Regions from separate parts of the Amycolatopsis sp. NPDC034160 genome, predicted to be linked through region 3. Evidence: riboswitches for the same ligand, from Rfam matches in the RefSeq annotation. Region 3 holds a riboswitch; each other region holds the start of a gene.
The links. A riboswitch is a leader RNA that binds a small molecule or an ion and turns the genes downstream of it on or off. The one in region 3 is predicted to bind S-adenosylmethionine.
Positions count from the first base shown of each region.

Region 1: it holds a riboswitch for S-adenosylmethionine, as region 3 does, so the genes downstream of both, ACZ54P_RS18425 (aminotransferase class V-fold PLP-dependent enzyme) here and ACZ54P_RS17310 (methionine ABC transporter ATP-binding protein) in region 3, are expected to answer to the same signal.
Region 2: it holds a riboswitch for S-adenosylmethionine, as region 3 does, so the genes downstream of both, thrC (threonine synthase) here and ACZ54P_RS17310 (methionine ABC transporter ATP-binding protein) in region 3, are expected to answer to the same signal.

Region 1 covers NZ_JBVISU010000008.1:120,697-123,964, reverse strand. Annotated here, with positions in the region: gene ACZ54P_RS18435 (potassium/proton antiporter) at 1-733, shown strand, start outside; gene ACZ54P_RS18430 (M23 family metallopeptidase) at 876-1,553, shown strand; SAM riboswitch class IV at 1,657-1,771, shown strand; gene ACZ54P_RS18425 (aminotransferase class V-fold PLP-dependent enzyme) at 1,804-3,168, shown strand; gene ACZ54P_RS18420 (hypothetical protein) at 3,188-3,268, shown strand, end outside.
Region 2 covers NZ_JBVISU010000012.1:39,181-42,448, forward strand. Annotated here, with positions in the region: gene ACZ54P_RS23340 (ComEC/Rec2 family competence protein) at 1-347, shown strand, start outside; gene thrC (threonine synthase) at 365-1,630, opposite strand; SAM riboswitch class I at 1,643-1,775, opposite strand; gene holA (DNA polymerase III subunit delta) at 1,911-2,894, shown strand; gene rpsT (30S ribosomal protein S20) at 2,948-3,208, opposite strand.
Region 3 covers NZ_JBVISU010000007.1:195,619-198,886, reverse strand. Annotated here, with positions in the region: gene rsmA (16S rRNA (adenine(1518)-N(6)/adenine(1519)-N(6))-dimethyltransferase RsmA) at 185-1,021, shown strand; SAM riboswitch class I at 1,263-1,353, shown strand; gene ACZ54P_RS17310 (methionine ABC transporter ATP-binding protein) at 1,564-2,574, shown strand; gene ACZ54P_RS17305 (4-(cytidine 5'-diphospho)-2-C-methyl-D-erythritol kinase) at 2,696-3,268, shown strand, end outside.

The DNA.
Region 1 (3,268 bases), on a different contig from region 3:
GGGGAATTCGAAGCTGCCGCACCGCTCGGACACGCTTTCCTTCGCCGAAGGGCTCGGCTGGCTCGCGCAGATCGGGCTGTTCGTGCTGCTGGGCCTGTTCGCCTCGCCGAGCAGGATCCTGGAGAGCCTGGTCCAGGGGCTGGTGGCGGGCGCGGTCGTGTTGTTGCTGGCTCGTCCGCTGTCGGTGGTGCTGTCGGCGCTGCCGTTCAAGATCCCATGGCGAGAACAGGTGTTCCTGTCCTGGGCAGGCTTGCGCGGGGCGGTCCCGATCGTGCTCGCGCTGATCCCGCTGTCGTCCGGGGTGCCTGGCGCGCAGGAACTCGTCGACGCGGTGTTCGTGCTGGTCATCGTGCTGACCCTGCTCCAAGGCGCGACCTTGACCCCGCTCGCCAAGGCGCTCGGGCTGGCACAGCACTCCGAAGCACACGAGATCGACGTCGACTCCGCCCCGCTCGACGAGATGGGCGCCGAGCTGCTGCAGGTCCGTATCCATCCCGGGTCCAAGATGCACGGCGTCTACCTGGCGGAACTGCGGCTTCCGGTGGGGGCGACGATCAGCCTGCTCGTCCGCGACGGCACCGGGTTCACGCCCAACAAGAACACCCGGCTCCAGGAACGGGATCAGTTACTCGTAGTGACCACCTCTGAAGCACGTGACGGTGCCGAACGACGGCTTCGTGCCGTCGACCGGGCCGGTCGCCTCGCCAGGTGGAAGGGCGAATCCGGCCAGTAGGTCACGAACCCGTACCAGCCGTTCGTCGGTGGATCTCAGAAAATTCGTCACAGGTTATTCCTTTTTGTACTCCTTTTAGATTATTTTCCCGGCAATCCATTCCGTCGAATGGGTGAATGTCACGGGTTAGGGAGTACGCAAGGTGACGAAACTTCGTGCGCAGTTCGCCGGTCTGGGGGGCGCAACCGTTCTCGTAGGGGTGGTCCTGTCGGCACCCGCGTCGGCCGCGGGGGCGTTCCCGGCGTTCGGCTTGCCGTTCGACACCGGCCAGTCGGTCTACTCGGCGGGGATCCACTCGGACAACGGCACCTCCGGCGTGAAGAACGCCATCGACTTCAGCCCGGGAGACGAGACCGTCCGCGTTCCGCTGGCGGGCACCGTCCGGATCCAGCACTGCGACGGCGGTGACTGGGTGACCGTCGACCACGACGGCGGCTGGCGGACCGGGTACTACCACCTCGAGGGCATTTCGGTCACCGATGGCCAGCGGGTCGTCCCCGGTGACACCCTCGGCCGGACCGGGAACGCGCTGCCCTGCGGCGGCAGCAGCACCGGTGCGCACGTGCACTTCACCCTGTGGACGCTGCCCACGGCCGCCAAGGGCGGCGACTCCCGCGACTTCGGCGTCGGCGCGGGCAACTGGAACGGGCTGTCCTACGACGAGGTCTCGACCAAGGTCGCCGAGGCGTACGGCGAAGCGATCGACGGCAAGACCTTCGGCGGCTGGCAGTTCACGGCGGGCGCAGATCAGTACTCGGGTACCGCCACCGAGGTCGCCTCCCGCTCCGTCGTTTCCCTGCCCGGCCGGTTCCGCGTCTGACCTCCCGCAGGGGTTCTTCTCGCTTGCGGAGTACGTGAGCGGCGTCTCAACATGCGGGCAAGGGGTGGCTCGATCGCCGGGGCATCCGCTAACTTCGTCCGTAGGTCACGAGTGTCAGCGTCAAGCCCCGGCTAGCTGACCGGCAACCCTCCTTCCGCGGTGGGGTGCCCCGGGTGAGGACCTGGCTCGTCGCGCGGTGCGACGGGCAAGCGCGGGATCCTCGTCGGGTCCCCTGGCCCGGAGGATGACGATGACCCTCGCTCTCGAACGCACCAGCACCCCCGCCACTGTCGCGGAAACCGTTGCCCCGCACGAAATCCCGGCCGTCGCCTGCGCCGAACTGCGGGTCCCGCTGGTCACCGGCGGCGACATCGGCTACGCCAACCTCGACCACGCGGCGAGCGCCCCTTGCCTGGACAAGGTGCGCGACGCGGTCGACGAGTTCCTGCCCTGGTACGCCAGCGTGCACCGCGGCGCCGGGTTCGCCTCGCAGGTCTCCACCAAACTCTACGAGCGCACGCGCGGAATCCTGCGGAAGTTCGTCGACGCCCGATCGACCGACACCGTCGTGTTCACCCGCAACACCACCGATTCCTTCAACCTGCTCGCCCGCAGCCTGCCGAAGCACACGTCAGTCGTCGTTTTCGACACCGACCACCACGCCGCGCTGCTGCCATGGAAGGGGCCGAACGTCCGCCGGATCAAGACGCCACGCACCCGCCTCGCCGCGGTGTCCGCTGTGGACGAAGCACTCGCGGACTGCCCGCAGGGCCCGCGACTGGTCGTCGTCACCGGCGCGTCCAATGTGACCGGGGAACTGTTGCCGGTCAAGGAGATCGCCGCCGTCGCACGACGGCACGGCGCTCGGATCGCCCTCGACGCCGCGCAGCTCGCGCCGCACCGCCGGATCTCCGTGCGCGAGCTGGACGTCGACTACATCGCGCTGTCGGGGCACAAGCTGTACGCGCCGTTCGGTGCCGGTGCGCTGATCGGGCGCGCCGATTGGCTGCGCGCCGCCCAGCCGTACCTCGCCGGAGGCGGTGCGACGAAGCTCGTCACCCGCGATTCCGACGACCTCGGTGTCGTCTGGAACGCCGGCGCCGAGCGGCACGAAGCCGGTTCCCCCAACACCGTCGGCGTCTACGCCCTCGGTGTCGCCTGCGAGACGCTGGCCGGGAACTGGGAAGCGGTCGTCGCCCACGAGGACGAACTGCTGGCTCGGCTGCGGCGCGGTCTCGCCGGTGTCCCCGGCTTCGCCGAGCTGCGGTTGTTCGACGCGCCGGTCGACCGGGTCGGCACGCTGAGCTTCGTCGTCGACGGCTTCGAGCCAGGTTGGCTCGCCGCGGTCCTGTCCGCGGAGTACGGCATCGGTGTGCGGGACGGCGCGTTCTGCGCGCATATCGCGACGAAGCGGCTGATCTCCGCCGCCGGTTCGGCCGGCCAGCAGGCCCTCCGCGTCAGCCTCGGCCTCGGCAGCACCGCCGAGCACGTGGACCGGCTCGTGCTGGCGCTGCGTCAGATCGTCGCCCGCGGCGCCCGCTGGCAGTACGAGAAGCCGGAGGGCCGCTGGGTGCCGGAGAACGACCCGCGGGAGCTTCCCCCGTTCTGCGCCTGACCCACTACCCTCTGTCCGCATGGGGAACGAGCGACCGCGTTACTGGTTTCCGTTGGCGCTGCTGGGGTTCGCCCAGCTGATCGTGGTGGCGCTGTCGTTC
Region 2 (3,268 bases), on a different contig from region 3:
CCCCGGCAGGCCGATTGCTGCTGACCGGCGACGTCGAACTCGCCGCACAGACCGACCTGATGGCGGAGGGGACCGATCTGCGTGCCGAGATCTTGAAGGTGCCCCACCACGGAAGCCGTTACACGGCACCGGATTTCCTCAACGCCGTCGCGCCGAGGGTCGCCTTGGTGAGTGTCGGTGCCGGAAACACCTACGGTCATCCTAACAAGTCCACTTTGGACAATCTGGCCGCCGTCGGCGCCTTGATCGCCAGGACGGACACGGATGGCGACACCGCGGTCGTCACCGACGCGCGAGGCCTCGCCCTGCTACGCCGGGGTGAGCCCCGCGGCCCGCCTCGTTCCTGAGGCGGGCCGCGGGAAACTCAGATGCCGAGTGCCTCGCGGACCGCGTCGGCCGAGGCGCTGACGGTGGCCTTCGGGCCGACCTTGTCCTCGATGGCGTCGAGGGTTTTGAGGCCGTCACCGGTGATCAGCAGCACGATTTCGGTGTCCGGGTCGAGCTTGCCGGTCTCGATGAGCTTCTTGGCCGTCGCCACGGTGACCCCGCCGGCGGTCTCGGTGAAGATGCCCTCGGTACGGGCGAGCAGCCGGATGCCTTCGACGACCTCTTCGTCGGTGACGTCTTCGATCGCTCCACCGGTGCGGTTGACCACATCGAGGACGTACGGGCCGTCGGCCGGGTTGCCGATCGCCAGCGACCGGGCGATCGTGTCCGGCTTGACCGGCTGGACGACGTCGTGGCCCGCGCGGAACGCGGCCGAGACGGGCGAGCAGCCGGTGGCCTGCGCGCCGAACACCTTGTACGGCGTTTCTTCGACGAGGCCGAGCTGTCCGAACTCGCGGAAACCCTTGTCCACCTTGGTGAGCTGGGAACCGGAGGCGATCGGCACCACGATTTGCGGGGGAACGCGCCAGCCGAGCTGCTCGGCGACCTCGAAGGCCAGTGTCTTGGAGCCCTCCGAGTAGTAGGGCCGGACGTTCACGTTCACGAACGCCCAGCTCTCCTGCTCCGCGGCGAGCTGGGTGGCGAGCCGGTTCACGTCGTCGTAGTTGCCGTCGACCGCGATCAGGTCGCCGTCGTACACGGCGGTGGTGAGGATCTTGGCGCGTTCGAGGGTCTTCGGGATCAGCACGACCGACCGCCAACCGGCGCGGGCCGCCGCCGCGGCGACCGCGTTGGCCAGGTTGCCGGTCGACGGACAGGCGAGCACCTCGAAACCGAACTCGCGCGCGGCCGCGAGCGCGACGGCGACCACGCGGTCCTTGAACGAGTGGGTGGGGTTGCCGGTGTCGTCCTTGACCCAGATCTTCTTGACACCCAGCGCTTTCGCGAGCCTGTCGGCCTGGACGAGCCGGGTGGCGCCGGGTTCGGTGTTGGGGATTTCTTCGACGTTCGAGGGAACGGGAAGGAGCTTCTTGTAGCGCCAGATGTTCTTCGGCCCGGCTTCGATGTCCTCGCGGCGCACGCGGCCGAAGTCGTAGGCGACCTCGAGCGGCGAGAAGTCCTCGGCGGAAACGAATTCGGGGGCGAGCGGCTGCCGGTGTCCCTCTTCCTTCGACACCAGTTCGACGGCCGGTCCGAGATCCGGGGTCTTGGTGGTGGAGGTCGTGCCGAGGGTTGCGGTCATCGCGAGGTCCTTTCCTCATCTGCCCCGCCGAGGCGGGCCGGAATTGGCACCGTGTTCGTCAGCTATCCCACGATCGCGGGATGACAGGCTGACGCCGGTTGCCGGGGCTTCATCGGGCCGTTCCCTCTGCCCCTCTGGATGAGCGGTATTCACTTGTCGGCACGCGCATGATCGCGTCGCCTCGCTAACACCGTACGACATGGGGCTCGCGTGGGGCCACCGTGCCCGGAACACATCACCGGACAAAGCACACGAGAGGAGCAGTGGCAGGATCGTCACCGTGACGACGCAAGCTTCCGCCCCATCGCCGCTGGTCCTGGTCCTCGGTGAGGAAGAGCTGCTGATCGAACGCGCGATCCGTGGCGCTTCCGACGCGGCCAAAGCGGTCGACCCGACGGCGGACCTCAGCCGGATCCGGGTGTCGGACCTCACAGTCCCGGCACTCGCGGAGATGGTCAGCCCCTCACTGTTCGCCGAGGCCCGGGTCATCGTCCTCGAATCCGCGCACGACATTTCCCAAGAGCTCGCCGACGGGGTGATGGCCTACCTCAAGGCGCCCGCCGACGGCATCGTGCTCGTCGTCGTGCACAGCGGAGGCGGCCGGAGCAAGGCCGCCAAGGCGCTTCCGACGGCCTTGAAGAAGGCAGGCGCGGAGGTCGTCGAGTGCTCGAAACTGACCAAGCCCGCTGAGCGAGAGTCCTTTGTCCGCAACGAAGTCCGGCGGGTGGGCGGAAAGATCGACGGCGCGGCCGTGCTCGCGCTGATCGACGCGGTCGGCTCGGATCTGCGCGAGTTGTCGTCGGCCGCGACACAGCTCGTCGCGGACTCCGGGGGAGTGGTCGACGAGCAGGCGGTCCGCCGCTACCACCGAGGTCGCGCGGATGTGAACGGGTTCGCCGTCGCCGAGAAGGCCGTCGCCGGCGACAAGGCGGCGGCGCTGGAGTCACTGCGCTGGGCGATGCAGCTCGGCGTCCCGCACGTACTGGTCGCGGACGCCCTCGCCGACGCGGTCCGGACGATCGCCCGGGTGTCCGGCGCGGGACGTGGGAACCCGAACCAGATGGCTGGCGAGCTGGGGATGCCGCCGTGGAAGGTGCGCAAGGCCCAAGGACAGGCTCGCGGCTGGGGACAGGACGGTCTCGCCACCGCGATGCGGATCGTCGCCCGGCTCAACGCCGAGGTCAAAGGGGTCGCTGCCGACCCGGAGTACGCGCTGGAACGCGCTGTGCTGGAGGTCGTCGACGCTCACGGCACCAGCCGCTGAACATGAAGAAGGGCCCCGGTGACTCGCGTCGCCGGGGCCCTTCGAAAAGCCGATCAGAGAGAGTTCGCGCGCTTCGCGAGCGCGGACTTCTTGTTGGCGGCCTGGTTGGCGTGGAGAACGCCCTTGGTGACGGCCTTGTCCAGCTTCTTGGCCGCGTCCTTCTGCAGCTCCAGGGCCTTGGCCTTGTCACCGGAGTCGGCGGCCTCGCGGAACTTGCGGATCGCGGTCTTCACCGAGGACCGGATCGCCTGGTTGCGCTGACGCGCCTTCTCGTTGGTGGTGATGCGCTTGATCTGCGACTTGATGTTGGCCACGGGGGCGCTCCTCTTGATCTCTCGGTGGTTTCACCGCCGCGCTGTGACCGGCCCTGCGCG
Region 3 (3,268 bases):
ACTTGCGCCCATCACTCCGACGAATGACTTAGGTCGCGTGGAAGACGCCCAAGGATGATGCGGGCGAGTTGAGGGGGAGCGGAGCCGGACGCCGTTGATGCGCCCCGGCCAGACTTTCTCGCCTTCGAGTGCGACGTCGTCCACCGGCCAATCGCGGCCCGCCGGGGCTGGCTACGATCGTCAGGTGACTGAACTGCTCGGGCCTGCGGAGATCAGGGCGTTGGCGGCCGAGCTGGACGTACGTCCGACCAAGAAGCTCGGCCAGAATTTCGTGCACGATCCGAACACCGTGCGCCGTATCGTCGACCTTTCGGGAGTCGGCGAAGACGACGTCGTGCTGGAAGTCGGACCGGGGCTCGGCTCGTTGACGCTCGGTCTGCTCGCGACCGGCGCCAAGGTCGTCGCGGTCGAGATCGATCCCGTCCTGGCCGGGCGGTTGCCGGACACGGTGGCCGGGCGAGGTGGGGCCGAAAGACTGACGGTCGTCGGGGCGGACGCTCTGCGGATCAAAGCGGAGGACCTGCCTGAACGGCCCACGGCGCTTGTCGCGAATCTCCCGTACAACGTCGCCGTTCCCGTCGTTCTTCACCTACTCGCCGAGCTGCCGTCGCTGACCAGTGGTCTCGTGATGGTCCAGACCGAGGTCGCGGACCGGATGGCCGCCGGGCCGGGAAGCCGGACTTACGGCGTGCCCAGTGTCAAGCTGGCGTGGTACGGGAAGGCGCGCAAAGTCGCCGCGGTGCCCCGGTCGGTGTTCTGGCCGGTGCCGAATGTGGATTCCGCATTGGTCGCCTTCGAACGTGGCGACTTGGTGTGGTCCGTGGACAGGCAGCGGCTGTTCGCGGTCGTCGACGCCGCCTTCTCGCAGCGGCGAAAGACTTTGCGCGCGGCGTTGGCGTCATGGGCCGGTTCCGCCGAACGCGCGGGGGAGTTGCTCGAGAAGGCGGGTGTCGACCCCAAAGCCCGTGGCGAGCAGTTGGATGTTCATCAATTCGCTCGGATCGCCGCTGCGGCCGAGTGACCAGCGGGTGGTCATGACGGGCGCCGCCCAGATGCCAGCCGAGGTCGGCACGACGGCATAAACCTTCTTCTCGATCTGCGCTGCCCTAGCCTGTCTTAGCAGGCAGAGACCTTGACGTAGATCTGGAATCGCTGCCGCTGTCTCATAGTATGGACAGTCAATCCTGTAGTATGGACGCGACCAGACGTGTGATCTGCGCCTACGCGCTTGCTTTCATCCAGTGGGATCGGTTTTACTCAGTGGGCCATCCCGAGCGACTGAGAGACCTGGCTCGCCGAAGTCGCAGCAACCACCCTCCACAGGGCAGGTGCTACCGCCAGGACCGATGGAGGCTGTGCCTAATGAACAGGGTCACCCACCCGCTCCTGCTGACCAGGCGACGTGTCGTCGATGAAGGTCGCCGCACGGTAAGTGCGTGTCGACGCTCCACCGTTACTGCCTGAGTCTTTCCCTTACCTCTGAAATCCGTCCGGTCTGGACGGTCAATCGGTGACGGTTGGCGCGCTCGAAAGAAGCGGCGCCCCATGCGCATGGAGCCTTTCGTGATCACTGTCGAAAACTTGTCCAAGTCTTTCCCCCTCAACGGAAATCCCGTCGTCGCCCTGCGCGACGTCAGCGTGGACATCCAAGCCGGCTCGTTGTTCGGAGTCGTCGGTCCGGCCGGCTCCGGCAAGTCGACCCTCGCTCGTTGCATCGGGCTGCAGGAGCGTCCTGACCGGGGCGTCGTCCGGCTCGACGGTCTCAACACCGGCACTCTGGACGGACGCCGCCTGCGCGAGATTCGCCGCCAGGTCGGTGTCGTGAGCACCAAGTCGGAGTTGCTCGCGGAGCGCACCATTGCCGGCAACATCGCCTCGCCGCTCGAGCAGCTCGGCCTCGATGGACCGCAGCGCCGAAACCGGGTGGGCAACCTGCTCGACCTGGTCGGACTCACGCCGCGAGCAGGTCAGCGGCCGAGTGAACTGTCCGAGGGGCAGCTGCGCCGGGTGGCGATCGCCAAGGCCTTGGCCGCCGGGCCGTCCGTGCTTCTGGCCGACGACCCGACCGCGGGTGTGCGGCCGGAGGAGTCCGGCGCGGTGTTGACCGTGCTCGACCGTGCGCGCGCCGAGCTCGGCGTGACCGTGCTGCTCACCACACCTGACGCCGGCGTGGTTCGCCGTGTCTGCGATGACGTGGCGGTGCTCGAAGCCGGTGCGATCATCGAGCGTGGGACCGTGCTCGACTTGGTCTCCGACCCGAACAGCCGGACCGCGCAGGCGCTGCTTCCCTCGATCGAAACCAGCCGGGCTCAGGCCTCGAAGTACGACCGCGCGGTGGACGTCGTGCTCGTCGGCTTCGCGTCGGTCGGCGCCCTGTTGCCCGAGGCCGCCGGTCGCTTCGACGTCGAACTCGCCACCATCGGGGGCGGTCTGACCCGCATCGGCGACACGCCGGTCGGCCGGTTCCGCCTCGGCGTGCGCGGTGAGCACGCGGACGCCGCGCTCGCCTGGATCGCCGAACGCGGCGGCCACGTGACCCACCCGGTTCGCGGACCGCAGGGCGTCGCCGCCTGATTTCTTCCCGAACTCGCCGCCCTGGACGGAATCCGTCCAGGGCGGCGAGTTCATGTCTGACTCGTCCTGTTCTCTTTCTCCTGGTGGCAGCACAAGTGGGGCGGCCACGTAGGCTTGGCTCGTGCTCGCCGTCGTACCGCCTCCAGTCACCGTCAGGGTTCCCGCCAAGGTCAACCTGCACCTGTCGGTCGGTGACGTACGTCCGGACGGCTACCACGAGCTGGTGACCGTGTTCCAGGCGCTTTCCCTGACCGACGAGGTGACCGTGGCGGTCACCGAAGACCCGGGTGTCGAGGTCTATGGCGAGGGGGAAGGTTCCGTGCCGACCGGGGCCAACAACCTGGCATGGAAGGCCGCGCAAGCGTTGGCGGCTCATGTGGGCAAGACGGAAGGCGAATCCAAGGTTCGCGTGGTGCTTCGCAAAGGCATCCCGGTCGCCGGCGGGATGGCCGGGGGCAGCGCTGACGCGGCCGCGACCCTGGTCGGACTCGCGTCGCTTTGGAAACTCGACATCTCCCGCGACGAACTGGCTGGTATCGCAGCCAAGCTCGGCAGCGACGTCCCCTTCGCGCTCTACGGTGGGACCGCGCTGGGGACAGGTCGAGGTGAGCAACTGGTGCCGGTCCTGTCGCGGCACACCTTCCACTGGGTATTGGCGTTCGACCAGCGTGGTCTTTCGACCCCGCGTGTGTTC